DNA from 2 places in the Paenibacillus sp. 01T442 genome. Region 2 is predicted to be linked to the other one. Evidence: riboswitches for the same ligand, from Rfam matches in the RefSeq annotation. Region 2 holds a riboswitch; the other holds the start of a gene.
The links. Region 2 has a riboswitch for FMN ahead of AC1DLM_RS14605 (DMT family transporter). Riboswitches for the same ligand answer to the same signal wherever they lie in the genome.
Positions count from the first base shown of each region.

Region 1: linked by a shared signal. The riboswitch ahead of ribD (bifunctional diaminohydroxyphosphoribosylaminopyrimidine deaminase/5-amino-6-(5-phosphoribosylamino)uracil reductase RibD) and the one ahead of AC1DLM_RS14605 (DMT family transporter) in region 2 are both predicted to bind FMN.

Region 1 covers NZ_JBFTPF010000009.1:143,686-159,091, forward strand. Annotated here, with positions in the region: gene AC1DLM_RS10995 (flagellar protein) at 1-211, shown strand, start outside; gene AC1DLM_RS11000 (cupredoxin domain-containing protein) at 359-742, shown strand; gene AC1DLM_RS11005 (pyrimidine-nucleoside phosphorylase) at 877-2,178, shown strand; gene AC1DLM_RS11010 (D-alanyl-D-alanine carboxypeptidase family protein) at 2,350-3,525, shown strand; gene spoIIAA (anti-sigma F factor antagonist) at 3,666-4,019, shown strand; gene spoIIAB (anti-sigma F factor) at 4,016-4,462, shown strand; gene sigF (RNA polymerase sporulation sigma factor SigF) at 4,474-5,229, shown strand; gene AC1DLM_RS11030 (DUF378 domain-containing protein) at 5,384-5,593, opposite strand; gene AC1DLM_RS11035 (stage V sporulation protein AA) at 5,785-6,417, shown strand; gene AC1DLM_RS11040 (stage V sporulation protein AB) at 6,423-6,836, shown strand; gene AC1DLM_RS11045 (spore germination protein) at 6,861-8,510, shown strand; gene lysA (diaminopimelate decarboxylase) at 8,670-10,001, shown strand; gene AC1DLM_RS11055 (peptidylprolyl isomerase) at 10,118-10,549, shown strand; gene AC1DLM_RS11060 (hypothetical protein) at 11,225-12,409, shown strand; FMN riboswitch at 12,576-12,756, shown strand; gene ribD (bifunctional diaminohydroxyphosphoribosylaminopyrimidine deaminase/5-amino-6-(5-phosphoribosylamino)uracil reductase RibD) at 12,989-14,098, shown strand; gene ribE (riboflavin synthase) at 14,115-14,792, shown strand; gene AC1DLM_RS11075 (bifunctional 3,4-dihydroxy-2-butanone-4-phosphate synthase/GTP cyclohydrolase II) at 14,809-15,406, shown strand, end outside.
Region 2 covers NZ_JBFTPF010000014.1:215,069-230,474, forward strand. Annotated here, with positions in the region: partial or broken gene AC1DLM_RS14595 (glycoside hydrolase family 125 protein) at 111-425, opposite strand; gene AC1DLM_RS14600 (GntR family transcriptional regulator) at 682-1,812, opposite strand; gene AC1DLM_RS14605 (DMT family transporter) at 1,979-2,884, opposite strand; FMN riboswitch at 3,071-3,222, opposite strand; gene AC1DLM_RS14610 (Ger(x)C family spore germination protein) at 3,279-4,403, opposite strand; gene AC1DLM_RS14615 (GerAB/ArcD/ProY family transporter) at 4,400-5,512, opposite strand; gene AC1DLM_RS14620 (spore germination protein) at 5,505-7,031, opposite strand; gene AC1DLM_RS14625 (ATP-dependent DNA ligase) at 7,182-8,060, opposite strand; gene AC1DLM_RS14630 (carboxymuconolactone decarboxylase family protein) at 8,189-8,692, shown strand; gene AC1DLM_RS14635 (sigma factor) at 8,776-9,129, opposite strand; gene AC1DLM_RS14640 (Gfo/Idh/MocA family protein) at 9,286-10,368, opposite strand; gene AC1DLM_RS14645 (carboxymuconolactone decarboxylase family protein) at 10,513-10,845, opposite strand; gene AC1DLM_RS14650 (tautomerase family protein) at 10,842-11,183, opposite strand; gene AC1DLM_RS14655 (LysR family transcriptional regulator) at 11,234-12,082, shown strand; gene AC1DLM_RS14660 (NUDIX hydrolase) at 12,091-12,618, opposite strand; gene AC1DLM_RS14665 (hypothetical protein) at 13,010-13,297, opposite strand; gene AC1DLM_RS14670 (PadR family transcriptional regulator) at 13,374-13,703, shown strand; gene AC1DLM_RS14675 (pentapeptide repeat-containing protein) at 13,720-14,586, shown strand; gene AC1DLM_RS14680 (ABC transporter ATP-binding protein) at 14,600-15,361, shown strand; gene AC1DLM_RS14685 (ABC transporter permease) at 15,362-15,406, shown strand, end outside.

The DNA.
Region 1 (15,406 bases), on a different contig from region 2:
TGATTATCCTAATTTGAGTTATCAATGTGCTTCCTGTGCGGAACCAATTCGTGAACATAAACTGTGTGTAAGTTGCAGCACGCGTATCACTCGTGATATTCGAAAGCTTTCAGAGAGTGGATCCGTACAGCAGCAAATGAAGCAACCTGAATCGAAACCTCGGGGTTACACGGGTAGTTTCAAAATTAGTGATCGTTGGAATCGCGTGTAATTTGCTGTGGAATGGGCAATAGTAAGATGGAGTTCAGTTCACAATTCTGTCACGAAATAGTCAAATTTTTGCCACGGACTAGATATGGGATTATTCTCTGATGTTAGGTAGAATAGATGAAGTGAACACACGATGAGGGGGATATGCATGCAAAAGTGGATTTTCTTTGTACTATTTATACTTGCGGGCGCATTGGGGCTGGGAGTCCTCTTTCAAGATATTTCTGATCGCCAAGAGGCACAGGAAGCTGAGGCTGCCGCTGGTAAAATGCAACAACTAAAATTAGTTGCATCAAACTGGCAGTTTGATGCGCCAGAGTACACGATCAAAAAAGGTGAGCCTACGAAAGTATCTTTATCTTTAAAAGAAGGCGTACATGCGGTTGAAATTGTTGGGTTGGATATTAAACTTGATAAAGAAAACCCTTCGAAAGAAATTACGTTTGACAAACCAGGTACATATGAAATTGATTGTGTTCTTCCTTGCGGAGAAGGACATGCCAAAATGAAATCCAAACTAATTGTACAATAATCTTCATAGATAACAGATTAGAGGGGGCTGATTAGCTCCCTCTTTTCCATTTTTCTAATTCTGATGTAAGATGGAAGCAAACGTGGATGCTTACGATGTCAGTTTTCTGGCGAAAACTTTAAGGAGGTAATATCATGAGAATGGTTGATTTAATACATAAGAAACGTGTTGGTGAAGCGTTAAGTGAACAGGAAATTACGTTTATCATCAATGAATATACCGCGGGGAGTATTCCTGATTATCAAATGTCCGCCTTCTTGATGGCGACCTTTCTAAACGGAATGACAGATGAAGAAACGTCATTCCTTACACTCGCGATGGCAGGATCCGGTGAAATGATTGATTTATCTGCGATTGCTGGTGTGAAAGTGGATAAACATTCGACGGGGGGCGTAGGAGATAAAGTTAGCCTCATCGTAGGTCCAGTTGTGGCTTCGCTCGGAATACCTGTTGCCAAGATGTCAGGTAGAGGGCTAGGGCATACAGGTGGTACGTTAGATAAATTGGAGTCCATTCCAGGTTTTCAAATCGAGTTGTCGAAGGAAGCCTTTATTGAAGCGGTTAACACGAATAAAATTGCCATTGTTGGACAGAGTGGCAATCTGGCTCCAGCAGATAAGAAAATCTATGCCTTACGTGATGTAACGGCAACGGTGGATTCGATCCCATTGATCGCTAGCTCTATCATGAGTAAGAAAATAGCTTCTGGCGCTGAAGCGATTGTATTGGATGTGAAAATTGGCTCTGGTGCTTTTATGAAAACGGTCGAGGATGCAAGAGTACTTGCTCGTACAATGGTCGATATCGGAACTCGTCTGAATCGGAAAACAATTGCGATGATTACCGATATGGATCAGCCGCTTGGCCGCGAAATCGGAAATGCGAATGAAATTCGGGAATCTATCGATGTACTGCGCGGAGCAGGAGACAAGGAGCTAACGGAGGTTGCGATTTCTGTTGCGGCATATATGGCAGTCCTCGGTAAGGTATTTACCTCCTTTGAGGAGGCACAGGAAGCTGTTCGTGACATCATCTCCAAGGGGAAAGCATTGGATACGTTCAAGCGCTTTATTGCCAGCCAAGGCGGCGACTCGCGTATTGTTGATCAGCCAGAGTTATTGCCAACGGCAGCTTATCATATCGAGGTTACTGCCCAACTAGATGGTTTCATTAACGAGATTCAAGCGGAAAATATCGGTATCGCAGCGATGGTTCTTGGCGCGGGCCGTGCGAAGAAGGAAGACTTGATTGATTACGCGGTAGGACTGACGTTGAATAAGAAAATAGGGGATGCCATTCAAATAGGGGAATCCATTTGTACCATCCATGCGAATCGTCTCGATGTAGCTGAGGTTGAAGTGATGATTCTAGATGCCTATAAGATCACGTCAACTCAGCCTGCACCGAAGCAATTAATTTATGATGTAATCGAATAGCAGACGTAGAGAACGAGCACTTTCCTAACGGAAGGTGTTTTTTTTCGTTCTGGGTTATTTTCACCGTCATGGAATAATTTAGAGGAATTTCGTCAACACTGATTAGCAGTCATTCATGCTGCAAAATGCCAAAACTTTCACTTCATACATCACAGGAGGGGTACAATTGCTATGCGAAAAAAAGGGCTAATCAGTTTCATTTGTTTACAATTAAGTGTGATGCTGGTTCTGCCAGCGATTTATGCGGCGGAAACCAAGGTACAACCCGTGGATCTAACACCGAATGCGCTATCAGCTGTTCTCATGGATGCGGACACCGGCACGGTGATTGCGGAGAAAAATAAGGATGCCAAACTTCCTCCAGCAAGTATTACGAAAATCATGACCATGCTTTTGATCATGGAAGCAGTCGACAAGGGCACCATCAAAATGGATGAAAAAGTCAGCGTTAGTGATTATGCGGCTTCCATGGGAGGCTCACAGATCTTCTTAGAGCCTGGTGAACAAATGTCAGTTCAAGAGATGCTGAAGGGCATCGCAATGGCTTCTGGAAATGATGCTTCTGTCGCGATGGCTGAGAAAATTGCCGGTTCTGAAGAGAATTTTGTTGCCATGATGAATGAACGAGCAGGTCAACTCGGGATGAAGAATACCCATTTCTCTAATTGTAATGGACTTCCTGTGGCTAATCACTACACAACGGCGAATGATATCGCGATTATGTCACGCGAACTTCTGAAGCACGAAGGGATTACGAATTTTACAGGTGCTTACCAAGATTATTTACGTAAAGACTCACCTAAGCCATTCTGGCTTGTAAATACAAATAAATTAGTGCGTTTTTATAGCGGAGCCGATGGATTGAAAACTGGCTATACGAGTGAAGCCAAATTCTGTTTGTCAGCTACAGCTAAGCGAGATAATTTACGTGTTGTTGCTGTTGTACTTGGTGAACCTAATACCAAAACGCGAAACGCGGAAGTAACGAAGTTGTTTGATTATGCTTTTGCGCAATATACGAATTATCCATTGTTCAAAACAGGTGATAGTTTGGGCAGCTTCACGATAAATAAGGGCCAAGTATCGACAGTGCCGTTAGTTGCAAGACAGAATTATAGCATATTGATGAAAAAAGGGACGGACACGGCAAATATCCGACATGAATTGCAGTTGGATCCAAGCTTGAGAGCACCTGTAAGCGAAGGGCAACCGATTGGTAAAATCATGGTCTACAATGGGGATAATGTCTTAGCGGAATACCCTTTAGAGTCTCCGCAAACTGTTGATAAAGCTACTTGGTGGAAGCTGTTTAAGCGGACAACGTCGGAGTTATTTACGACGAATTAATGCGGAAAACAGCGAATAGAAGTTGATGTGATCGTATATTTTGCCTTCTTTTAGCGGTTTTCTTCTAGTTTTGTCGGGTGGCAGGAATTGCTAACTCAGTTGTAGAAACTAGTGTTCATGACCTGAAGGGAGTGAACATATTGGGCATGCAAATTGAGTTTGAGCAAGGCAGAAGAGCGCTGATTGTTAGATTGAAGGGTGAACTTGACCATCATGCAGCAGATAGTGTAAAGGCGAGAATGGAGGATGCCATTGCGAAGGAGCAAACGCATCACCTCATTCTTAGTTTGAAGGACCTCTCCTTCATGGATAGCTCAGGTCTAGGCGTCATTCTTGGCCGTTATAAGCAAATCACAAGCAAAGGCGGCAAAATGGTCGTCTGTGATGTCTCACCAGCTGTTTATCGCTTGTTCGAGCTTTCGGGGATGTTTAAGATCGTTTCGATTCAAGATAACGAACGTAATGCAATGTCCAGTTTGGAGGTTGCTTTATGAGTGAACGAAACTTTATGACCTTGCAGTTTGCCAGCCGATCTGAGAATGAAGCTTTTGCACGGGTAGCAGTGGCTGCATTCGTTTCGCAGTTAGATCCAACTTTAGATGAATTGACGGATATCAAAACGGTTGTTTCAGAAGCCGTAACGAATTCGATTATACATGGCTATAACAATAATAAGGATGGTGTCATTACCATTTCAGCTGAAATTGATGATGACACGATTCGTTTAACGATTGAGGACAAGGGCGAAGGTATTGCTGATTTAGAGCAAGCGAAAGAGCCCTTGTACACGTCAAAACCAGAGCTCGAACGTTCTGGGATGGGCTTTACAATTATGGAAAATTTCATGGACGAAGTGGAAGTTGTGACGGCCGTCGGAATCGGAACGAAAATAAACATGTTGAAGCGAATTGAATCTAAAAAAGCTTTATACAATTAGGGGTAGGATCTATGGATGTTGATCTGAAGCATGCTTCTCATAGTTATTTAGACGATTCGGAAGTCAAACGGTTAATCGCCCTCAGCCAATCCGGAGATGGACTCGCTAGAGAAACACTTGTCAGCTGCAATATCCGTTTGGTGTGGTCCGTGGTTCAGCGCTTTTTGAACCGTGGTTACGAAGCCGAAGACTTGTTCCAGATCGGGTGCATTGGACTACTCAAGTCCGTCGACAAATTCGATCTATCGTATGATGTCAAATTCTCAACCTATGCTGTCCCGATGATTATCGGGGAAATCCAGCGGTTTCTGCGGGATGATGGCACATTAAAGGTAAGCCGCTCACTGAAGGAGCTTGCGAACAAAATTCGCAAGACGAAGGATGAGCTTTCGAAGCGCTTGGGAAGGCTTCCTACGATCAAAGAGGTTGCCGAGGAGCTTATGATTACGCCGGAGGAGGTCGTGTTCGCTCAAGAGGCGAATAAACCACTCTCGTCGATTCATGAGACCGTGTTTGAGAACGATGGAGACCCCATCACGCTTATGGACCAAATTTCGGATGAATCCGGGGAGAAATGGTTTGAGAAGCTAGCCTTGAATGAGGCGATTGGGACGCTCTCAGAGCGTGAAAGACTTATTGTTTATCTCCGCTATTTCCGTGATCAGACGCAGTCGGAGGTTGCAAGCAGACTAGGCATATCTCAGGTGCAGGTATCGCGTTTGGAGAAAAAGATTCTGCAATCAATTAAAGATCAGATTGCACAATAATTAATTGTTGTATACGTAACAACGCGCTGGTATAAACCGTGCTCCTTATGGGAGGACGGTTTTTCAGTGCATATACATATAGCCGCTAATTTCCCATGAGTAAGAATCAATCAGGGGGATGAGCGGCTTGTTCCTTATACCACCGAACTCTTTTCTAACGTACCGAATGACGGTCAACCGCATAAAATCTGACGCAGTATATCCCGCATAAACCAACGAGGGAATATACGATACGACTTAACCCTGAAGATTCACGGTGTGAATCTCCCCCAAGTAGAGCAGAAACTAAATCCCATTCGAAAAGCCCAACTAGAAGCCAATTCAGCGCACCAATGATGACGAGTGTTAACGCGAATTTTGCCATGTTATCACCTTCTTTATATGGAATAAGTAATCGTATTCCCTATTTAACATGCCTTGCCATATCCATCTTTATGCATGGAGAATTTACCAAATCTCGAATGGATTACACGAAGGAAAGATTTTGCATACTATTCCTATACATGGATGACTGCAGACAGAATTGACATTGTTAAGCTCTGAGAGGGGTGAACCATGGACCGGGTAATTAATAAATATTTATACATCCGTCTGCGCCGCAAAGCGCGCGTTCGCAAGGGGCAGATCGTGAGACTGCACCATATTGCACAGCTATTTGTGGAGCCTGAATATGAACAAGCTCTGAACGAATTGATTATTCATCAACCCCAGCAAGAGGATGGAAATCGCGTGCTCATCGATATGCTATTAATCATTCGTAAAGTAAAGAAATGTTTTCCTGAGCTGCAAGTTGAACATTTTGGTGAACCGCACGTACTGCTTGAAATATACACCGATAATAAGAAATCAAATCCGCTTCTCATCGTAATCGTATGGTTGCTTTTATTTATTGGATCAGGGCTGGCGATCATGAATTTCCATGCTGACGTGTCCATGCTAGTCGTCCATCAGCGTATTTATGAATTGATGACGGGTAAAAAGGTCGATCATCCGCTCATTTTACAAATTCCCTATTCAATTGGCATCGGAGCAGGGATGGTACTTTTCTTTAACCATCTGTTTAAAAAGAAATTCAACGAAGAGCCGAGCCCATTAGAAGTTGAGATGTTTATGTATCAAGAAAACATTAATCATTATGTAATCACAGAAGAATACTCGAAAATCAATGAAGAAGGAGACGCGAAGTGATTACGTTGCTCGGGGAAGCTTTACTAACCGCTTTTATCGGATTAGCTGGAGGTATTGCAGTTGGGAGCGGCATGGTTGCCTTCCTAGTCGTTCTGGATATCATTCCTAGGTTAGCCCAAATCACACGATCATTCTCCAAAATCCACGCTTATGAAGCAGCGGTTGTACTAGGTTCACTCGTGTTTACTTGGGTTGATTTCAGTGATATGCATATGCATTTATTTCCAATGGGCGCAGCGTTATTTGGTCTATTTGCAGGTTGCTTCGTTGGATTACTAGCTGCAGCGCTGACTGAAATCGTCAATGTGCTGCCGATTTTGGCTAAACGAGTAGGAATGGATTCCTATCGAATTGTGTTATTAATGGCCATGATTTTCGGGAAAGTTATTGGTTCCTTGTTTGAATGGTTAATTTACTAAAGGGCGGAGGAAGGTGGCGCACCAATGAAGTTTATCGTTAGAAATGGTCAACAAAGCGATGAGGAGCAAGAACAAGAGTCACAAGATGAGTTCACACAAGAAAAGCAAAGTAGTCAAGATAGTCAAGATGAGAAGCTTGCCGTTGATGAGGAAGGTAATCTCTCAGTCTACAATCCGCTTACGAATATGACACCAGAAGAAAAGGCACTGAAGATTCAAGAAGATATTCCGAAAAGCCTTCGAGAAGTACAGCGGGTATTGGAAGAACGAGTCGGTTTGAATCGGAGTTTCGATCTAGTGATGAGAGAGATGGTGTTTGGCGCTAAACGCGTTGGCATCTTCTACTGTAATGGGTTCGTGAAAGATACCGTGTTGACGGATATTATCACTCGACTGACCTATGCAGATAGTGATGCGGTAGCCCACCATACGTTGGAAACATTTATTGAAAAATTAATTCCACATATTCAAGTGAAGCATTATACGAAAATGTCTGAGATTGTTGGACAGGTGTTAATGGGTGGGACCGCCTTTTTTATCGAAGGCGTAACAACGGCCATTACGGTTGATGCAAAAAGTTTTCCAATCCGATCTATTGCTGAACCAGATCTAGAGCGTGTCGTCAGAGGTTCGCGCGACGGTTTTGTAGAAACGCTGTTGACGAATGTTACCTTGGTTAGACGCCGCATTCGTGATGAGCGATTTAAACTAGAAATCATGCAGATTGGCAAGCGTACGAAGACAGATGTTTGTATCGGATATATTAACGATATTGCGGATGCGACACTCGTCCAAGAAATTAAAGATAAGATGAAACAAGTGGAGATTGATGGATTGCCTTTAGGAGAGAAACAATTAGAGGAGATGATTGTGAATAAGGGTTGGAATCCGTATCCCATGGTGCGTTATTCAGAAAGGCCGGATGTTGTCTCTGCCCATCTACTAGAGGGTCATGTCTGTGTGTTTGTGGATACTTCTCCAAGTGTCATGATCTTGCCGACGACTTTTTTTCATCATGTACAGCATGCAGAAGAATATCGAAATACACCTTTTATAGGTACGTATTTGAGGTGGGTACGTTTTGCAGGCATTATGATGTCGATCTTTTTGCTGCCTCTCTGGTATCTGATGGTAATGGAGCCTTCATTAAAGCCAGCGGGTCTTGAATTCCTTGGCCCGCAGAAGGATGGTACGCTGCCGCTCCTCATTCAGTTCCTGATTGCAGATATCGGAATAGATCTCATGCGGATGGCGGCCGTACATACTCCTTCACCGCTAGCAACCGCGATGGGCTTGGTGGCCGCGATTTTAGTCGGAGACATTGCAGTAAAGACAGGGCTCTTTATCAACGAAGTGATCCTCTACCTTGCACTTGCTTCAATCGGTATGTTCGCTACACCAAGCTATGAGTTAGGTTTAGCTAATCGAATCGTGAGGCTAGCGCTGTTAATAATTGTGTCTATTTTTGGAGTTCCTGGGTTTGTGATTGGTTCCACATTATGGCTTATTATGTTGGCTTCAAAGAAATCCTACAATGCCCCCTATATGTGGCCGTTTATTCCATTTAATGCCAAAAGCTTTTTCTCCATCCTGCTGCGTCGTCCAGTATTGGCAAGCAAAACAAGGCTTAGCATAACGAAGCCAATTGATGGTACCCGTCAATCTAAAACATAGCGTATGGAAAGGGCTGAAATTATTCAGCCCTTTTTTGTTGTTCTAGGCGCATGTATTGTCAAATAGATGTGCGCTATGGTACTTTTATAAGTATGTATGCGACCTCTTTAGCGGAATTTGGCATAGGGAAGGTTCAAGTAGAGAGGGGAAAATATAGCTATGTATTTACATGGTACCAGTAAATTAAATGATCTAGGCCACCTCGAAATTGGCGGTGTCGATACGACGAAGTTGGTAGCCGAATTCGGCACACCTCTCTATGTTTTCGATGAGACACTTGTTCGTCAGCGTTGTCGAGAGTTCGTTGAAGCTTTTGAAGCTTCTGAGCTGAAATTTCAAGTAGCCTATGCAAGTAAAGCGTTTTGCGTGATGGCCATGTGCCGAATTGTAGAAGAAGAAGGTATGTCCTTGGATGTTGTATCCGATGGCGAGCTGTATACAGCGCTTCAAGCGGGCTTCCCAGCAGAACGTATTCACTTCCACGGGAATAACAAAACCATTTCCGAGATGGAAATGGCCATTGATGCCAAAATTGGATGTTTCGTCGTAGATAACTTTATCGAGCTACAAATGCTAAATGCAATTGCAACTGAGAAACGCCAAAAGGTGAAAATTTTATTGCGGATTACGCCAGGTGTAGAGGCGCACACGCATGAATATATTTCAACAGGCCAGACGGATTCCAAATTCGGCTTCGATTTGGGGAATGGATCTGCATTCCGCGCGATTGAGGAGGCTTCACAGCTTTCCAATTTAGAACTTTTGGGCATCCATTCACATATTGGTTCACAGATATTTGAAGTCGAAGGGTTCCGAATTGCGGCTGAGAAAATGGCCGAATTTGCGATTCATGTCCGCACTGAATTAGATGTTACGTTCAAAGTAATTAACCTGGGCGGTGGCTTCGGAATTCGTTACGTGAGTGAAGATACACCTCTGCCTGTAGCTGTGTATGTGAAGGCTATTACAGATGCTATTAAAACGAATTTCGGCAGCAACGGCTATCCGCTACCGGAAATTTGGGTTGAACCGGGTCGTAGCATCGTAGGCGATGCAGGGACAACGCTTTACACGGTCGGCACAACGAAGGATATTCCCGGTGTTCGTAAGTATGTGGCTGTAGATGGCGGTATGACTGACAATCCACGTCCTGCCCTATACGAAGCTGTATACGAAGCGGGTCTCGCGAACCGCGCTGCAGAGCAGCCAGCTGAAGTTGTTTCGATTGCCGGCAAATGCTGTGAAAGCGGCGATATGTTGATCTGGGATGTGAATCTGCCGAAGGTAGCTGCAGGTGATATTCTGGCGGTATCGAGCACAGGAGCTTACAATTACTCGATGGCTAGCAACTATAACCGTATTCGCAGACCGGGTGTTGTTTTTGTCAAAGACGGCCAAAGCGACCTTGTCGTGAAACGTGAATCCTTTGATCAAATCGTAGGGAATGACGTAATTCCAGCTAGAATGAAACAAGTCAGCAAGACGGTTTAATCGTAGTATGAAATCAGCAGGAGGCCCCTAGTTATGCAGGGTTCCTCCTGCTGTTTGTGTAATGCAGCCATTCATAGTAGAATAAGATATTATTTCCTAAAGGAGTGAACCACATAATGGCAAAACAAGCAAAAATTCAACTAGCAGGTGGCGGAGAGGTTGTTATCGATCTTTTTGAGAAAGATGCACCGAACACTGTCGCTAACTTTGAAAAACTAGCAAACTCCGGTTTCTACAACGGACTTGTTTTTCACCGCGTAATCCCAGGATTCGTAGCACAAGGTGGTTGCCCAACTGGAACAGGAACTGGTGGCCCTGGTTACCAAATCAACTGTGAAATCAACCCGAACAAACATGAGCGCGGCTCCCTAGCGATGGCGCATGCTGGTCGTAACACAGGCGGAAGTCAATTCTACATCGCATACCAACCGCAACCACATTTGGATGGCGGACACACGGTGTTCGGTAAAGTATCCAAAGGTATGGAGCTTGTTGATGCATTCAAAGGCAAAGACAAAATGGAAAAAGTAGAAGTTGTAGAAGTATAATTTCTGTCATATGAACTGCTCAGACTTAGGTCTGGGCAGTTTTTGTATTTGTGCGTGACGCGAGGGTCTGGAGCGTTGGCAAAAGCATGGATTTACTGTGCCGAGTGGTGCTATGTATTTAGAGCCTAAGCGCAAATAGATGGATTTTCTGTAGTTAATTATTTAGTTTTCTTGAGAATAAGCCAATTAGATGGATTTCCTGAAGTTATTTTCGAGCATATTTAAGGAAATGAGTGTTTTGAGGAGATTTAGCTGGATATTTTCCATCTAATTGGAATATTTGATGGAATTCATCTGGATTAGCTGTATATTTTACAGGTAAGTTGTGATGTGTAGAGTGAAGTAAGCAAGTAGAGTACCCGAACCAGACTGTCAGCAGCCAACCTTCAAGAGCCCCAAAGAGCGAACCGCAACCGCAACCCCAAGAGCGAACCCCAACCCCAACCATACAAATTAGCTACTCAACAAATCAACTCATCAGTAGTTCGTAAGCACCTCAACAATCCAGCTCACAAGTAACTTAACAATGCTATTGCCTAACTACCCAGCAACTTCTCCAACGCAGATAAACCCTTTCCAACTCATCAAAGGTTGTTATATCAAGTCAAGCAGAACCTATCTGAACGCGGATACGTCAAACTTAAAAAGGGAATACGTATGAAAGGTGATGTCGGTTTGAAAAAGAAATGGTTACTTTATGTAGGAACAGGTATAGGGTTGGCTATACTCTGTCTATTCACTCTGACAGGAAGAGAGAAGCCGACAGTCAATGTTCAAAGCCCGCAACATGTCTCCTTGATATCTGATGTAGTTGTAGCTAAAACGCCCTCAGAAACGGTGAGGCGGCCTTTGATGGAACAGCTTAGAATAGAGCTAAGCCATGTAGCTGAACCTATTCCTGATCTGACGGAATGGCTTCAAATACGAGTATCGCCATATGATTCTCAGAAAGTGGCCTTAGATGTCATCCAGACTGATTTGGATCAAGATGGGGTTTCGAATGAATGGGTAGCTGTGTTAATTGAGGATATTCGGGATGAGCAAACAGGCTTGGAACAGGAACGAAAGTCTTATGGGGTAATCATTGATTATGAGGATAGCCGGTACACCCTTCAATATTTGAATTTCACATCTGCGAATAACGGCCGAGCAAACGTCATGACCATTGCTGATCTTACAGGTGATAGCAAGCCAGAGATTGTTTGGGTATCCATAAATAGCGGCGCACACACTACTTTTTCCGAATATGCTGTGTCATCATGGGTAGGTAGAAAACTTGAAACATACACGGGAACGGCTCTGATAGCCAGTGTATCCAAAGCGGATATTCGAGATAGGAAGCTTCAACTGACAGGTGGGTTAATCGGTTCAGTTGGAGCGGGACCGTGGCAGCAGGAATTCACGGAGACGTATGCGATTGTTGAAAATACTCTCAAACGTACTGAGCGAGTCTATGTGCAAACACCTACACCGTATCATCGACTGATAAGTGGCATGTGGGCTGAGTCGTACGGATACAGGGAGCAGGCGTTACGTGATTATTCAGAAGCCATCGAGATGCAAGCCGTGTCTAATCATGACTATGCTTTTATTTTTGAAGGCGAGTGGGTACAAGGTGGGATAAATCCCGATAAGGAAGCAGAGTTTAGCAGTACAATCAAACGTTTTTCACTGCTGCGGAAGGAACTTTTAACAGAGATGTCCAGAGGAGTTGACCCTCGAAACGCTTGCGTATCGGCCAAGAAGAAAGCTGGCTTCGACATGGCTTGGTTGACGTATCTGAATGCACCCGCAGGCTATGCAAATCCTCATTGGGAAGAAGGAACGATTTGCTCAGATATTGCTTTATTAGAACAATGAATTCATAGTAAATTCAACAAGGATGAGTTCCAAATCCATTAATTCCGACAAGTTTTATCAGAAAAAATGAAAAAAGACCTTGCAATTTTCATGCGTGAGTGATAAATTTTTGTGTAATAAAGAAATTAGTAGCTAAGGTTTAGTTATTAATCTCTTTTATAGTATGCAAAACCTTCGGGGCGTGGTGAAATTCCACACCGGCGGTGATTCGTACTCATGTACGTGTACATGGTTGCGATCAGTCCGTGACCCGTTGTGAAGCTAGCGGTACCTGACAACAGCTTCGCTACGGTTGACCTGGTGGAACTCCGGGACCGACAGTATAGTCTGGATGGGAGAAGGAAAATGCGAATGTCATTTCGCTAGCATGCTTGTTCATTTTTTCACATTAATCTAAATTCGGCAGGTCTGTCCAAAAGGGCTACCTCGTCGGTATTGTTTGATTTGATCAAAAATGTGACAAGCGTAACAGCAGGAGTTTATTCGTGTTATCTAAACAATCTCTGGCCCCCATCCGTAAGCGGAAGGGGCTTTTTTGCATTAGAATCAAGGATTGAGTTAAGAAGGCGGTGATCATCCATGGAGCTGTTGAATGACGAAACCTATATGAGACTTGCGCTTCAGATGGCAGAGCGCGCACTTGGACAAACGGGAATCAATCCTGTAGTTGGCTGTGTTCTTGTCAAAGAGGGCCGCATTGTTGGCATGGGTGCACATTTGAAGCGCGGAGAGGGGCATGCAGAGGTCTTGGCCTTGCGTATGGCGGGCGAGGAAGCTAAGGGGAGTACAGCTTATGTGACCTTGGAGCCCTGCAGTCATCATGGCAAAACACCGCCATGCTGCGACCGCCTCATCGAAGCTGGTGTGACTCGTGTTGTCGTGGCTACCACGGATCCGAATCCGGTAGTTGCTGGGACGGGAATCGCCAAGCTGCGCGCGTATGGATTGGAAGTGAGCGTAGGCTTGCTAGGTGAAGAATCCGCGAAGCTGAACGAGGTTTTCAACAAATTCATCGTCTCGCGTATGCCTTTTGTGACGATGAAGACCGCGAGCACCCTGGACGGCCGCATCGCTTCCAAAACCGGCGACAGCAAGTGGATTACATCCGCGGAGTCGCGAGCTTTTGTTCATACCCTGCGCCATCGGCACCAGGGTATCCTCGTCGGCGTGCAGACCGTCATCGCCGACGACCCGCAGCTGAGCACGCGCGGCGACGTACCGGCTGTGCAGCCGGTACGCATCATCGCGGACTCGCAGCTGCGAGTCCCGCTCGGCGCCCGCGTGCTCACCGAACAGGATCGTCAGCCGACGATCCTGCTCGCGAGCGCACAGGCGCCCGCAGAGCGCCGTGCCGCGCTGGAAGCGCGCGGCATTACGGTCCTCACCTGCGGGGACGGCCCGCAGGTGGATCTGATGCTCGCCATGCAGCAGCTCGGCGAGCGCGAGATCGGCTCCATCCTCCTCGAGGGTGGAGGCCGCTTGAACGGCGCCATGCTGGAGCGGCGCCTGATTGATAAGCTGGTGCTGATGTTTGCGCCGAAAATTATCGGCGGGGGCCAGGCAGCACCTGCGAACATCCACTTCGACGGCTACGCGAAGATGGATGATGCTATAACGCTCGACCGACTGCGTGTCGAGCAATTCGGACCGGATATTTGTATAACCGGTTATCCGTTGTATAAGAGCTAGAGAACGGAGGAGTGGCATGTTTACCGGCATTGTTGAAGAAATCGGCCACATGCGCCGCATTCATAGTGGAGGGCAAGCCATGGTGCTGACCATTGGCGCCAAAAAAATACTGGAAGACGTCCATTTAGGGGACAGTATTGCCGTTAATGGTGTGTGTCTCACCGTCATTTCGTATGACAGTGATTCCTTCTCCGTTGATGTGATGCCTGAAACGTATCGGAAGACGAATCTACGGAAGCTACAATCGGGCACGCGAGTTAATTTGGAGCGGGCGATGGCGGCGAACGGTCGATTTGGCGGACATATTGTCCAAGGTCATGTGGATGCCACAGCAACGATCCTATCCCGCATACCGGAAGAGAATGCCGTTGTGTACCGGTTCGCACCGGAGAATCCGCATATATTCCGCTACATCATTCCAGGTGGTTCCATCACGATCGACGGGATTAGTTTGACGGTTGTAGATGTCACAGAAAGCGATGTTTCCGTTTCGATTATCCCGCATACACTTGCGCAAACGGTTCTCCATGACAAAAAAGCCGGAGATACAGTCAACATTGAATGTGATGTTCTTGGCAAATATATGGAACGACTGCTCAAATTCGGTCCTTCTGATACTTCTGCTCACGGAAACGGAGAGCCTAAGAAAAGTAAGCTGACCGCAAGCTTTTTAGCAGATAATGGCTTTATGTAAGTTAGGAGAGGTGTATATGACACAACCCATTCGGTTCAATACGATTGAAGAGGCTATTACGGATCTAAAATTAGGTAAAGTAATTATTGTCGTAGATGATGAAGATCGGGAAAATGAAGGTGACTTTATCGCCCTTGCTGATAAAACGACACCAGAAGTGATCAACTTCATGATTAAAGAAGGTCGTGGGCTCGTCTGCACACCGATTACCGAAGACAGAGCCAAAGAACTTGATCTGCCTCCAATGGTAGCGCGCAACACCGATTATCACGGTACAGCTTTCACGGTTTCTGTTGATCATACAGATACAAGCACAGGGATTTCAGCTCATGAGCGTTCCAGAACGATTCAAGGGTTAATCGATCCGTCCACGAAACCACAGGATTTCCGCAGACCAGGTCACATTTTCCCTTTGATTGCCAAAAAAGGCGGTGTACTTCGCAGAGCAGGCCATACAGAAGCAACGATCGACTTGGCTATTCTTTGTGATTCGTATCCGGCAGGCGTTATTTGTGAAGTTATTAAAGAAGATGGTACCATGGCAAGAGTGCCGGATCTGATGGAAATTGCAGCGAAGCATGAGCTTAGCATCATTACGATCCAAGACCTTATTC
Region 2 (15,406 bases):
CCGAACTATTTTCATAATCGAGAGACCGCACACATCTTCAGCAACTTTCCCCTGATACAAGTGGCTAATTGAAGGGCTTCGGCGCTTATAGCATGATCCAGCCAAACTTAAGCAGCGATCTCGGCAAGGTAGCCAAGCACCACAACAGCGAACATGTTCGCGGGCACCAAATAGCCATATGTACAAGCGTCGTCACTCGGGCGAAAACCAGACCACGTCATGTCGGTATAGCCAACTTCGCTGCCAAGTCCTTCTCTAGTTAAGGTATCTGTAGCGGGACAGTTCATCCGTTGGAAGCGATAAGGGGAATGGGTTTCATGGTATTGCTCTACTCGTCAAAGCTGAAGTATGGAAAGAAGGGCCGCTCGAAATTCGTGCGTAAAATGGGAGGTTCTGCCTGTTATCTTCCATAAGAAGTAACTGATCAATGAGATTGTAGATCGATGTCGGCAGCATAGCAGATTTCCTCATCGGGTGAATCATCTCCCTTAACTTGGAAATAAAACGCTTACATTTATGATTATAGGCGAACAAATAACGTTATGTCAATATGTATTTGTTATATTATTTACATATCATTTAGATGGATTAATATATTAACTTATAAAGAAAGAGATTGCTAGTTTAGCAATCTCTTGTATTGGCCTTACTATACGGCTGTATGTGATTCCGATATTCCGATCATCTAGCTGGACCTGTAGACTCTCCGATGATTAGCTTGGCGTCCAAAGTCGTTCTATTCGACACTTTCTCGCCGCGCTTGAGCTTCAGTACGTTCTCAACAGCCAGCTTGCCGATTTCATCCTCATTCTGAATCATGTGCGTAAACTGATAGCCGCTGCCCAGCGTAGTTGGTGGACTATCAAAACATAGGATAGAGATATCCCCTGGTATCTGAAGTTCCATTTGTTCCACTGCTGCCTTGGCTAGTAAGGCTATATTATATTCCATCGCGAATAAAGCTGTTATGTGCGGATTGCTCCGCAAATGCGTCTTGATCATCTCGATATCTTGATTCATATTGGGTTGATGGAACGAATTCGGAAGCGTAGACGTAATCTCATCCAACCACAGGGATCGGTCCACGAGAACCCCACGTTCCGCATGAGCACGTACGAAGCCCTCGATCCGATCTTCGATCGCCGTTGTATCCATAGGCGGCGGCGTGAGTAAGCAGATTTGCTTATGACCCAAATCAAGCAAGTAATCCGTACCTGTGCGTGCAGCACTGATGTTATCTGTACTGATCGAAGCCGCAGCTACCCCTTTGAGGTGACGATCCACCAACACTAAAGGGAACTGCTGAATGACTAACTTCAGGATTTCCGCATTGTAGAACTCCCCTTGCGCAGGAAATACAATGATGCCATCCACGCCTAATTCGAGAAACGCACGAATCGCTTTCTCTTCATTCTCAGGCAAGCCGAAAGAACGGCGCAGCACAAGGAAACTATCGTTGTCGGCTGAGGCACGCTCCATGCCGTAAATCATTTCCGTCCCGAACGTATTGCCGAAATCCGTGATGACAAGGCCGATCAACGTATGTTTGGCCCGATTCTCGGTAGACGACGCTTCCGCTGATGGCTCGCTTTCATCCGCGACAAAAGAGCCCTTCCCCGGCTTACGGACGATCAGTCCAACTTCGGCCAGCATCTCCAGCGCCTTTTTGCTCGTGATCCGGCTCACGTTATAGTCATCGGCCAATTCCTTCTCGGAAGGAACACGGTCTCCAATGTTATATTTGCGTTGTAGAATCTCTTCCCGCAGTGTTTCATATATTCGCTCATAAATGGGTCTTGAATCTGTCGACATTGCTCCCCACTCCCTACTCCCAGCCAAATGTTATATCATATATTGATATTAATATATCATGTTATACGTCTTTTGGAAAGATGGGAGTTGGGAGTGATTCTTAGTTACTTGAGTGGAATAATCCACTGTAAAGGGAACATACAGCTTAGATTCCATACCCCAGCCTCTATTGCCCCCTCTGGTTGCTCTGCCGGCTCATAAACCATAGCGTCAACCAGATAAGTATAAACCCGAGCAGCTGACCTATCGTCAGCTTTTGACCAAATACAAGCCAGTTCATACAGACCCCAATTGCAGGGAATGCAAGTTCAGCTAACGTCGCAAAGAACGCTTTGGTKGTGGACAAGCCTTTATAATAAAGCAGCATGCTGAGCAGGCCTGGGAAAAAAGCTTGGAACAGCAGGTTTACCGCGATAATCGTCAGCTCACTGCTCGAACCGTTCAGCCCCCAATGGTCACCACTTGCTAAGAGAACAATCGTCAGAAGTGGCAGTGCCAGCAAGAAGCGAAGTGAGGTCACGACTGGAAAATCCAACTTTTTCTGAAGCAGGAATTTCCCCATCACCGTGGAACCACCCCACAGAACAGCCGCCAATATGGAAAATAAGCAGCTGATTGCACCTAAATCCTTCAAGCCCATGCCAGGCAAACCGAGGCCGAACGTCAGCAGATAGGTACCTAACAGGGCCACCCCGATATAGGCGAAAAACTTCGATGGCAATGTCTCTTTGAGCAGCACACGAGCTAGGATAATTGCGAATAAGGGCTGTAGTTTCTGTAGAAGCAAGATCGCATTGGCGCTGCCATGAGAGAAAGCCGCGGTGAATAGAATGGTGGCAATTGCCGAGCCACCCCAAGAAATGAACAGCAGCGCTCCAATAACAGCAAGTGAGAGCTTGCCTGTTAACGTACGACGATACTTCATCAATACGGGCACAGCGTAAATGGCCAATAGAACATGTTCGATGAATACGATTTGCGCCGAGGTAAAGCTTTTCAATAACAAGATGCGAAACAGAGGATCCAGTCCCCACAGGGTTGCGCCAAGTGCGACATACCAGATCCCGCTCATACCACTTGTACGTATGGATTGAGAAGTCGCACCCTTGCTACCAAACTTAAATACATTTTCCAATTCAAAAACCTCCTAAAGAACGTTTTGAATTGAACCTTCTCGAAGAACAATGCCCCCGCTCATGATAATGGCGGKGGCATTGACAAACAGACCTGTTAAATAATGAAATTTAACAAGTTTGTTCTTCACCTTCTCTCATCCGGACTATACCGTCGGCCTTGGAATCACACCAAGTCAGTCCCAGCCATTACTGACTGGGAGTCGCGGGCTGGAGATACACGCACGCATGTATCCTCACCGCCGGTAGGGAATTGCACCCTGCCCCGAAGGTTCATATTCGATTAAGTGTATACTATCAGGTTACAGTTTAGTTGGCAACCTTTTTTATCTCTTATTGAATCTGCCCCAATCGCACGATCTGCATATCTACATGAACATCATAGGAGGCAGATTTATACATCTCATGCCAAGTATCACTCGTCAGATTCGAGTGGTAAACCCGACTGCGGTAGATTTCTCCAAATCCGACCGGATCCGAGTTTAAGGACGTTAATTTCTTTAGTAAAACATTTATTTGCTTTTCTGATTCTTCATTCATTCCTTTTTGCAAGGCTTGAATGACACTGGCTTTACCAAGATCAAGCTGCGCAGAGCTTTCCGTAAGCATTCCCTTCAATTTGATATTGACCTGAAACTTCAGTGGGTTCTGGCTGATCAACTTTTTACTGCTATGGCTAGATATTTCCTCAATAACGACACGTACCGTCTTATCTTTGATATCCCTGACGACATCTCCCAATTCTTTCGCGTCTAAAGATAGTTCTACACTCCCTGCTTTATATCGATCACGAATCGTCTTAAGGAAGAAAGCTTCCTTGGGGTTCACGGTTCCTACCATTTTATCACCACTAAAAACCGCCACATCTTTGAGCTCTACAGAATCACCTTTTCTTTGTAGAAGCGGTACCATGGGATCTGCCGTGGAATATAAGGCTGAGAGAAATTCATGCAGTGTGCCTGAAACTATCTGTTCGTCGAGAATATTCTGGTGGATGTTATCTACAATAAACGATCCGACATCTGGGAACTGTTTATATTTATGCATTAATAGATCCTCTGCACGATCTTTGCTGACGGCCATATAAACAGTGCTGGCAATGGAGGCATCCCGAAATAAGGTATCAACCAACGGTAAAAGACCTGCCTGGGCAAGTCTATAGTCATAAATGGCGACTCGCAGCTGACCTGAGACGACTTTCTTATTCGATTTGCGGTTCGCAGCAACACGTGCTCCTTTACTGGTCAACCCCTCAGAAGTGATCGCAAGGACAGTGGATTTGGAATTAGGATCGATCTGATGGATCACATAGGTTGCATTAATTTTATTGCCTTCACCTTGGTCATAGCCGGCCGCGATGGTCATTCCTAATTTCTCCAACACATTTCTCTCCAAGCCTAAGCTGACCGCCAAAATGCATACAAGCAACACAAGGAAAATAAGATTGAATCTTTTCATGCGCTCACCTCTGACTGACTCCTTTTCTTATGCCTCCAGAAATGAAATTGAACAATTACGAAGAGTATCACAGGATATACATATACGATATAGACAGCCCATTTAGCAAATAGATCGTTCATATACTCGATCTGAATCCGAGATTCAATGGAAGAACAAGCGAGCCAAGCAGCTCCCATGAATGGATACAGCCAGTATTTTTGTTTCCATGCAAAAGTACGTTTAAGTCCTTTCGTCGCTGCCCAGCTATACATGAGGAGATTGGGCACGATAACTAATAACCATAAGCTAACACCGATATATTCAAACCGTTCCAAAAACGGAAATTTGATGATTTTCAGCATCGTAAAGGTAGCCCAATCTGTCTTCAAAAGTTCCCCACCGCTAAAGAATACAATGGAAACAAACATAACTGCCGTGTACACAAGGGTGACACTCATTAAACCAATTTGGGAATACCACTGAACTTTGGACTTCTCTTTGGCAAATGCATAAATAAAATAGAGAATTTCAAACCCTGTCATCGTAAAAGACATCGAAAGCACCCCTCTACTCAGTTTACTGAGATCCGCCTCCAGTATGGGTAATACTCCCGTCCATTCCGCATAAATTAGAGGAAAATATAGCAGAATGACTAACCAAACTGTAATGGTCACAAATATAAAGCATGCGCCTACAATCGTTCGTAAGCCTCCATTTACCCCATAAAACACCACACTTGTAATTAATAACGCTAGCAGCCATTGCGGGGCATTCGGGAATAACCAAACCTGAATCATTTCGATATAGTTGCGCATTACAATGATAGTCGCACATAAGAAATAAACCATATAGATTAGATTCATAACATGGCCGAGCAATTTTCCGTAAATTATCAAATGAATCTCATAGAGGTCCTTATCTTCGAATTTCGCTAACGTTTTAATCATCAACCAAACTACGAGTTGTGTGATGATCCCTGCAAGGATGACAGCAATCCACGCATCATGGCCAGCGATTCGAAACACAACTCTTTGATAACCAGGAAGCCCTACGCCTACTTGCGCGTCATGGATAATAAACATAAGTAGAAAACTGCTATACATATACGTTTGTTGTGTTTTACTCATCGATATCCGTGTTTCCCTTCGGGATGTTGTCCCCATTATTGGCGAATACGGAGCGTTTCGGGGCCAATTGGTAAGGGAATCTTAGGAGGCCATCTCGTTTGTTTTTATTTTCAATCGTATAGGGAGGATAGAAATACGGCTGTCCTAAACTAGACTGTCGTAGCAAATGCAAAATTAGAAAAGCAATGCTTATCGCGATACCTAAACCGCCCATGATACCTGCGGATAAGATGATTGGAAATCGGATAATCCGTATCGTATTCGCCATGGCAAACACCGGTGTAGTGAAGGAGGATAAGGCGCTTAACGCTACGATAATGATTAAAATATTGCTGGTGAAGCCTGCTTGTACTGCTGCCTGCCCAATGACGATACCGCCAACAATCCCCATGGTTTGACCTACTTTCGAAGGCAATCTTGCACCCGCTTCACTTAGTAGCTGAATGATCGTTTCCAACATAAGCGCTTCAACAAGTGGCGGAAAGGGGACTCTGGCACGTGATTGAGCTAAAGGGACCAAGAATGCCTGTGGAATGATTTCATAATGGTACGTAAGAGAAGCCACATACGAGGCTGTTGCGAATAGAGAGATCGCAATACCCACGATTCGCAATCCACGAAAAAACAACCCTGTAGCCCATCTATAATAATAATCTTCAATCGATTTAAAAAAATCAAAGAACGTCGTAGGACAGATAATTACCTGCGGGCTCCCGCCAACCACAATAACAACCTTTCCTTCAAGGAGTGGAAATATGGCCCGATCCACCCTCTCAGACGTAATCATTTGCGGAAAAGCGGAGCTGGGATTATCATCCATCCATTGCGTCAAAATCGTTGCATCCAGTAGCGCTTCCAAATCCAATGCTTGAATCCTGTTATAGATATGAGTTACCATTTCTAAATCGGCCCGATTGCTTAAATAGACGAGTCGAATACTCGTTTGGGTATTTTCACCCAAATTCATGGCAATCTCGCATACATCAGGGTTCGGTAAATATTGATGGATCAACGCAACATTGGTTTCCAGATTTTCCGTAAAAGCAATTTGCGGGCCCAAAATTTGACTTTCATTTTCCGGCTTAGATAAGGCACGTTCTCTTCGTTTCGCGGTATTAGCTAGAATACCGTACGTACTGCCACTTATGTGGATATACGTCCAGCCTTTCAAAATATGTTGCTGCAAATGGGTCCAATTATCTTCGGTCAGCAACTGTCCTATTGGAATTAAATTAACCAGCTTTTCAGGTAAGAACGTATCTTTGACTTCAATTAGTCGATTGAGAATTTCTTGGAAAAGAATTTCCGAATCCACTAAATTGCTTAGATAATAAACGCCATACGTCACGTCAGTGGTCAATTTTCTACTAACAAAGTCAGGAAACATGCGAAACGTTTCTTGGAATTGTGTATTCATTTGATCCAATTCAGCTACAAAGTGAAATGACGAAGTGTCCTTCACGATTGGCTTATTGAACTTGGGTTTGGATTTGAAAAGTATATTTTTGATGGAAAACATGGGTCCTGCTCACCACGATTCTGACATTTCGAGAGTATGACTATTCTGCTCTAGATCCGTGTGGATTATGTAAATGAATGGATATAAAGATAAATAAAAAAGACTGAACTCACCCATTTCCATGGTGGTATCAGTCTCTTCATAAATTAATTAAATAACGAATTCCATAAATTCCGGTGAACGCAGTCTCCCGCTTTGGGTCCAGCTTCTAGTTTTTACCCTCGCCATAATCCGCGGCTCCATATAGGCGAAATTCTTGTCTTCCTTGAAGACTAAGCGTTTTTGCACGCTTTCTATCGCTTTTTTGTGGATTGGTGATACGCCGGACTCAATGATTCCTACTGGTAACTTGGACCCATCTGCTGCATCAATAGAGGCCAGTAAAGCAAAATTATTTTTCCTATATCCAGAAATGTACACATCGGCGTACGTCCAATTAATTACTTTTTGCCAGCGGATGGAGCGTTTGTTTATTTCGTAAGTGGAATTCTCTTTTGTGGATTTCATGATAATGCCCTCAAGCCCGCGGCCGCGAACGTGCTCAAAATAGTCTTTGGCATTCCCCTCGAACATTTCAATCTTTTTATAGTTCTCATTCTCAGTAAAAGCCTGCTCCAACAGCTCTTTACGCTTAAGCAAACTTAAACCCGTGACGTCAATTCCCTTGTATCGCAAAATGTCAAAAGCACAAAAAACCACAGGTTTCTTATTTTTCTTAGATAAAAACCGTGCTGACATCGCTTCAAAATCAGGTTTCCCTTGATCATCCAACACGACTAATTCACCATCAAGTATGGTGCCTTCCGGTATAGGGCATCTTAATAGCTCAGGGAATTTATGCGTTATTAAGTCATTGTGTCTCGTATATACATACAGTTTATCCATATGGGAAAGAATACATCGTAAACCATCTAATTTTAATTCCGCAATATGATTCTTACTGTAAAATGGCTGATTATTTTTGGCATTGTACAACATCATAGGAGAAATGAACATGTTATTATCACCCTGATTTAAATGATACTTCACTATGAACCTTCTGCCTATTGGTAACTGTTTCCCACGGTAAACAATTAAAAATTTATTCGCTTTGATGTCACACAGGAATGCCCTCAATTGTCTTATAAGTGTCACAAAAAAATTGGAGGTAATCACTGATGACACAACGTTTAAATTATATGCAGCAATCACCTGAGCTTTTCAAAAAAATGCTGGAATTCAGCAACGCCGAACACGATAGTGCCATTGAAGAGAAGATTATTGATCTTGTTCACATCCGTGCTTCGCAAATGAATGGTTGTGGGTTCTGTCTAGACATGCACGTCAAGCAAGCGAAGATCCATGGGGAAGGCGAACTTCGCCTCTACCACATTGCCATATGGCGTGAATCCACGTTGTTTACACCGCGCGAGCGGGCAGCACTGGCTTGGACAGAGATTCTGACTAAGCTTCCTGAACATGGTGTGCCGGACGAATTGTATGATCGCGTTCGCGGTCTATTCTCTGAAAAAGAAATCTCAGATCTAACTTTCTCCGTCATGGCTATTAATGCTTGGAATCGCATCAATGTCGCTTTCAAGAACGTACCAGGTTCGGCAGATGCAGCATTTGGACTAACGAAAGCTGGTTTGAGTTCCCCCCACCATCTGCAATCAGGATGACATCCTCTGTTAACATATCCACCAAGGATTGAATGTTACCATTCGAAATCGATGAAATGAATCGTGTCACCAGTTCCTTTTCTTCAACCAGACGGGTGGATGGACTTGCCTGCTTGGGTGAGGATACATCTACGATCCTCCCCTAGCTGAACGGTTGGTTCAGGCAGCCAATTCCCCACATAGCTAATTCTCCTTTTTCTCGCTGACTTTAATTCATTCAAGCATCGGTTGACCATCATTTTGCTTAAATAAGACTTGGTAATATGAATATTCTCATTGAGATGTCCATGAATACTTATGAACAAATCTTGCACCATATCTTCTGCATCTGATCTAGAACCAAGCATTCGGTATGCAATGGCAAACAAATGAGGCTTATAGGTTGTATACAAATCTTCCATACTCGTTGTAGGTTGGTCCTTTGTGAAACTTTGCATAATAACCCTCCTTCATTCCTAAAGTGAAACTTCAGCCAATCTGACAAAAACATGCGTCTCTGATAAGACAACTGGCGTTGTCCATCTGTGACATGAATCTTGAAATAAAAAAACAGCCACCATTGGCTGCTTTTCCTTATATCGCATATATCACTTTCAGTGAGGCAACTCCACCGATACTTCACGACGGGCCGCCGCGGAGCGCAGTACGCCGTCAATAATCGCTTGCTGGATTAGAATTTGCTCACCAGGAATTGGGGCTGGTCGACCATCCCGAACCGCTTCGGCAAAATCATGTACTTTCTGATCGAACAGATTCAATTTATGCTCGACAAGCGGAACTGGCGTCGCTGTATGTCCGCCGAATTCATCATGGAATAGCGTGATGGAACCTACGGAGCCATCCCATACCCCTGACCACGGCCCAGCACCAGCCGGAGTCACTTTAAGACCCGCATCCGTACCGAGAAACATCGTTGCTCCAAGGGTATCCATGTGCATCGCCCACGATATTTTGAATTGCAGCACAAGATCATTCTCGAAGCGCACCATCGCAACCCCGAAATCTTCGACTTCGAACTTGCTCGCTTCCGGATGGTACAGGGAGTTCGTGCCGAAATGGTTAGACGTAAATGCGGACACCGTTAGCGGACGAGGATATCCAAGCGTATTAAGCGCCATATCTAGCGAGTAACAACCAATATCCGCCATCGCGCCTGCTCCGGCGAGCTGTTTACTGATGAATGTTCCGCCTGGCATACCCCGACGACGCCCGCCTCCCGTCTCTACATAATAGACATTGCCAAGACGTCCTGATTGCACAATCGTTTGCAGCAGCTTCATATTCGGATCATAGCGAGGCTGGAAACCGAGTGTTAGCATCTTCCCGCTCTCATTCGCCGCTTGTGTCATATCGATACCTTCTTGAAGTGTCACCGACATCGGTTTCTCAAGTAACACGTTCTTTCCTGCGCGCAGAGAATCCACGGTCGTTACGTGATGTGAAACGTTTGGCGTACAAATACTAACCCCATCCAAATCTAAGCGCAATAAATCCGTATGGCTATCGAATGAAGCAGCTTCCGTTAATCCTTCCGTTTTCGCGAATGCTGACGCCTTGCCTGGGATTACATCGGCCACACCTACAATCTCTACATAGTCAAGCTTCTTATACGCAGATATATGGGCTCTGGCAATGCCCCCAGTTCCGATTATCCCAATACGCAGCTTTTTGCTCATTCTCGTCAATCCTTCTCTCTATGAAAGTGTATGAAGTCCGAACTTCCGCTTCATTTCTATACAATTTGACAATAGCATAGAGAAGGACGTTTTTTTAGTTCATATTGATGCCATCGGAAGTGTAAGATTGCGACATTCGCCAAATCACCGTTCTATCGACTCGCTAATCCCCTGTACAATACCAAGAGCCGAAGCAGCTCGAGGCCATCCTGCATAGAAGGCCATATGCGTAATTGCTTCTACTAATTCTTCTGTGCCTAGGCCATTCTCTATAGCCAACCGCAAGTGATATGGTAGTTGTTCTGTCATTCCTCCCGCTATCAGCACCGCAATGGTGACTAAGCTTCGATCCCGAAGAGAAAGCTGCTCCCTTCGCCACAAATCTCCGAAAAGCACGTCTTCTGAGTATGCAACGAATGCTGGCGCGATTTCACCGTAGGCTTCCCTTGAGGTAGACACTATTTTCCGATGAGTCATAGGTCACAACCGATCTTGAGCATCTGTGCTTCTCCGTTACCGAATGACCAATCCTCAAATTCGTTATCCACCAGTACAACAAATACATCTTCTTTCCGCATAGGAAGTTGATTGGATAATTGTTCAGCTAGCTCGCTATAAAAACCTTTCTTCTGCGAAGTCGTTCTCCCTGATTTCAGTGTTATTTGAAAGTAGAGCAGTCCATCGCTTCGTTCGACACCTAGATAGCTAGGACTATAATAGAAGTCACCTTCCTTATGAGAATGAAATACTTGAAAAACATCGTCTTCCGGAACGTTGAAGTACTCCACCAACGCGCTTCCGATAATTCGGCTGATCTGTCCTAATTTGTTACGATCATATTGGTGCTCGTATCACTTTTCAAACCATTCTTACAGAGGGAACGTTCTCTCGTGCAGCGGAGAAATTGAATTATGCACAATCTACAATATCGAACCAAATGCAACGATTGGAGAAGGAAATTGGGGTACAACTATTCAACCGGGGATGGGACGTAGAACTGACGAGCGCAGGGAAACTTTTCGCGTTGGAGATTGATAAACTCATTCAACATTGGACCGACGTGACCAATCTGACCAAAGCTTTGCAGCAAGATGAGATCGGCAACTTGCACGTAGGCGGAATTGAATCTGCCATGCAGACGTTACTTCCTACTACCATGCGGCTATTTCACGAACAGAAGCCACGAATCTCCTGTCAATTCACGGTGGGGAATACCGATGCATTATCACAGGCGATTATCAAAAAAGAGCTCGATTTCGCAATTTGCGGCGAACCGTCCGATTCGTTGCCATTCTTTTTCGAGCCGCTTTATCAAGAGAAAATGGCAATTGTCGTTGATCGAAGTCATCCACTGCTGGAACGAAATCACGTTACTTTCCGTGAGCTTCTTCATTACCCCCTCATCTCAGGGGGACCCACCTGTCTCTATTATTCGCGAATAACAAAGTTACTATCTCATTACGAAGTAACGCTTCCCCATTTTCATACCATAAACCAAATTTCAGCCATCCCCCATTCTGCAAAAGGAACGCTGGCAGTGGGCTTCGTTCTGGATTCGACTCCTTTGATCCCGGAAGTGGTGAGAATTGATGTGGCATGGGATGAACCTGTCATCCCCATCGGGATCTTGATGCTTCGTGGACAGCATACGGCCCCTTTCTCACATAAGCAATTGTTTTTACAACTTTTGAAAAAGGGAGTAACCAGCTCCTGAGTGTCCTTCTACACAGCCTCTCCACTTAATAGGCGCGCGGCCTCTTCAAGTATCGTCTTATCTCGTAAAAGCATGAATTTGGATGAGTAATCGGTACAAGTTAGCATCGACTCCTGCATCACGGCCAGCGCTTGATCTAATGACATCCACGCAACGACCATGCCTAGCTGGATCTCGTTTTCAGTAAGCTTGGTATCGCGGAAGCTAGCTTTCGCTTTTGCGATATAACAGTAGGAGAATTGAAAAAACTTGTTTCTGTTTTTATGCTCTTCGATATACCCCAATTCATGGAGGATTTCAGCTTCATAACCCGTCTCTTCCTGGATTTCACGTAGAAAGGCATCCTTTGCTTCTTCTCCTTCATCTACACCACCCCCAGGTAGCTTGTACAGTTTCGTTTTGGACATATACATCATGGCGACATTTGACTGACTATCTACTAAAATACCTCTTGATCCGTATCGAGAGATGGTATCTAGGAATTCAGGCGCACTTCCTAGGATATCGTTATCTGTAATTCTTATGATCAGTTGCACAAAATCAGCCCCCATTAAAGTACTTATTTCACATCATTATAAGCTATTGATTACATTTTGCGTGTGTGAAATCAGTTGTTGTTACGCGTACTGGTGGTGAAAGTGCAAAAGTGCAACCTATTTCCGCGCATGAACTTCTCAAACGGAAATACGTGCGAAAGTGCAACCATTTCGGCCTACACGCCTCCATTTGGCCCTTTACGGCCCAAAAGGATGCTCTTTTGCACGTATTTATCGATGTGCCGCCGTTTCTCCCGAAAATAAGTGTACATTCGCATCTTTGACCTATTACAAGCTTCCAACGCGCAGCGTCAGGCGATTCTGCAACAATGTACATATGTACAACAAAGGAGCTAAGCGCCAACGCGCTACAGCTCCTTCACATTTTTCCCTATAGATATCCGTGCAGCTCAGCCTTCAGCCTCTCCGTCACCTCTGGATGATCCTCCGCCACGTTCCGGGTCTCCCAAGGATCACTGGTCAGGTGATACAGCCGATCTGGACGGTTCAACTCCACGATCAGCTTCCACTCGCCGTCCGATGCGTTCCGCCAAGAGCTCGGATGCTGCGGCCCTTCGTCCAGGCATGCAATTTGCAACTCGCGTAACGCCGCCTCGGCTTCCCCCTGCAGAATGCGTTTGAGCGGCACTCTTTCCTTATTTTTTGGCAGTCTGATCAAACAAGGTATTTTATTTAAAATAGTACCTTGACAGTCATAGTACTATGCCGTATTATAATAAATGTGAGGTGATGATATGAGCGAAAACAAAATTACATCCGACCTGCTCCGCGGACATACCGATACGATGATACTACGGCTCTTATCCGAAGCTGACCGTTACGGTTACGAAATTGTCAAATTAATTGCTGAACGCTCGGGCGGCGAATATGAATTAAAAGAAGCCACGATGTACTCCAGCGTTAAGCGGCTTGAGACAGACGGCGATATCGAGTGGTATTGGGGCGATGAGTCACAGGGAGGAAGACGCAAGTATTTCAGGATTACCGAAAAGGGCAAAAATGCTTACGTTCGCAACAAGAACAATTGGGAGTATTCGAAGCGTGTACTAGAAAATTTATTATAAGGGAGAGATTGCTATGATGAATCAGAAATTGACGAACTATTTGAACGGTATTTTCACGCCATACGATGGGGTAAAAAGCGTCACCGAATTAAAGACAGACCTGCACTCCGATTTGCAGGAGCGATATCGTGAACTCAAAGCTGAGGGTAAAGACGATGAAACAGCGTTTCATATGACCATTGAGAGCATCGGCGACATCGAACAAACGATTCTGGAAGTCGCCAACCTCTCCCGCTCGCTGGAACGGCAAGTCGTGACCAACTTTAGCGCAAGCAATCTGGCAATGAGCGACTTTGCAGGCGTTAAGGCTCATAAAGGTCAATTTAATGCTAGTGCTTTACGCGGAGCCGACTTTGCAGGTGCAGATTTGACTGGAAGTTCGTTTAAGACCAGTGATCTACGTGAAGCCAATTTTGACGGCGCTAATCTGACGGACTGTACCCTAACTGCAACTGACCTTACGAATGTAAGCTTCAATGAATCGATCCTTGTACGCACTAACTTCAGCGTTTCGGGGATGGAGGGTGCCAAATTCACAGGCGCCAAATTCACCGACGTTACGCTAAGCAAGATCGACCTCAGAAAAACAATCTTTGAAAATTGTATCTTTGATGGCGTGGACTTCGAATTATCCGACCTGAGCGGGGTGCGTTTTGACGGGCAAACCTTTATCGGCGTTAAGTTTGACAAATCGGCAGTAAACGAAGTTTCTTTTAAGGGCGCTATATTAAAAAATGTGTCTTTTCAAGCATTCTTTTCATTAACAAATAAGTATTACCGTGCCTTCAAAACCATATGCTTTGATGATGCAGTCATGGATAAGCTGACTTATGCATCGCTTAAAGGCGTGGGGGCAGATTTGTCCAAAGTTACTGTTCGATAAGGAGGGAAAACTTATGCCAACTAATTCGATTCAAGTCGTTGGGTTGCAAAAGTCCTACAAGCAGCATCAAGTCCTAAAGGGCGTTGATTTCGAGGTGGAAAAGGGCAGTATTTTCGCCCTTCTCGGCTCCAACGGGGCGGGTAAGACAACGGTTGTCAAAATCCTCACTACGCTGCTTAAACAGGATAGCGGAACTGTCACCGTAAACGGATACGATGTTGCGTCAAAACCCGATCATGTGCGGCAGGCGATCTCTCTGACCGGGCAATTTGCCGCGGTGGACGAAATTTTGACCGGTCGGGAAAATCTGATCATGATTGCGAAGCTGCGATACCTCAAGGATCCGCGTCAAGTTGCGGACGACTTGCTTAAACGCCTCGACTTGACTGACGCCGCCGACCGCAGGGCGTCTACGTATTCCGGTGGTATGCGCCGCAGGCTCGACATCGCCTTGAGCCTTGTGGGTAATCCTCAGATCATTTTCCTCGACGAGCCGACAACTGGGCTTGACCCCGAGGCGCGCATCGAGGTTTGGAAGATCGTTAAGGAACTTGCGGGCGGCGGTACGACAGTACTCCTAACCACGCAGTATTTGGAGGAAGCTGAACAGCTTGCTGACCGAATTGCTATTCTGCATGAAGGTAAGATTATCGCAAGCGGCACGCTCTCGGATCTTAAAAAGCTCTTTCCATCCGCAAAGGTGGAGTATATTGAAAAACAGCCATCATTAGAGGACATATTCCTCTCTATCGTCGGCAAAAAGGAGGCGAAGTAAATGGAAACGGCAAAAAACCACTTCTTCACCGATATTAGCGTTATG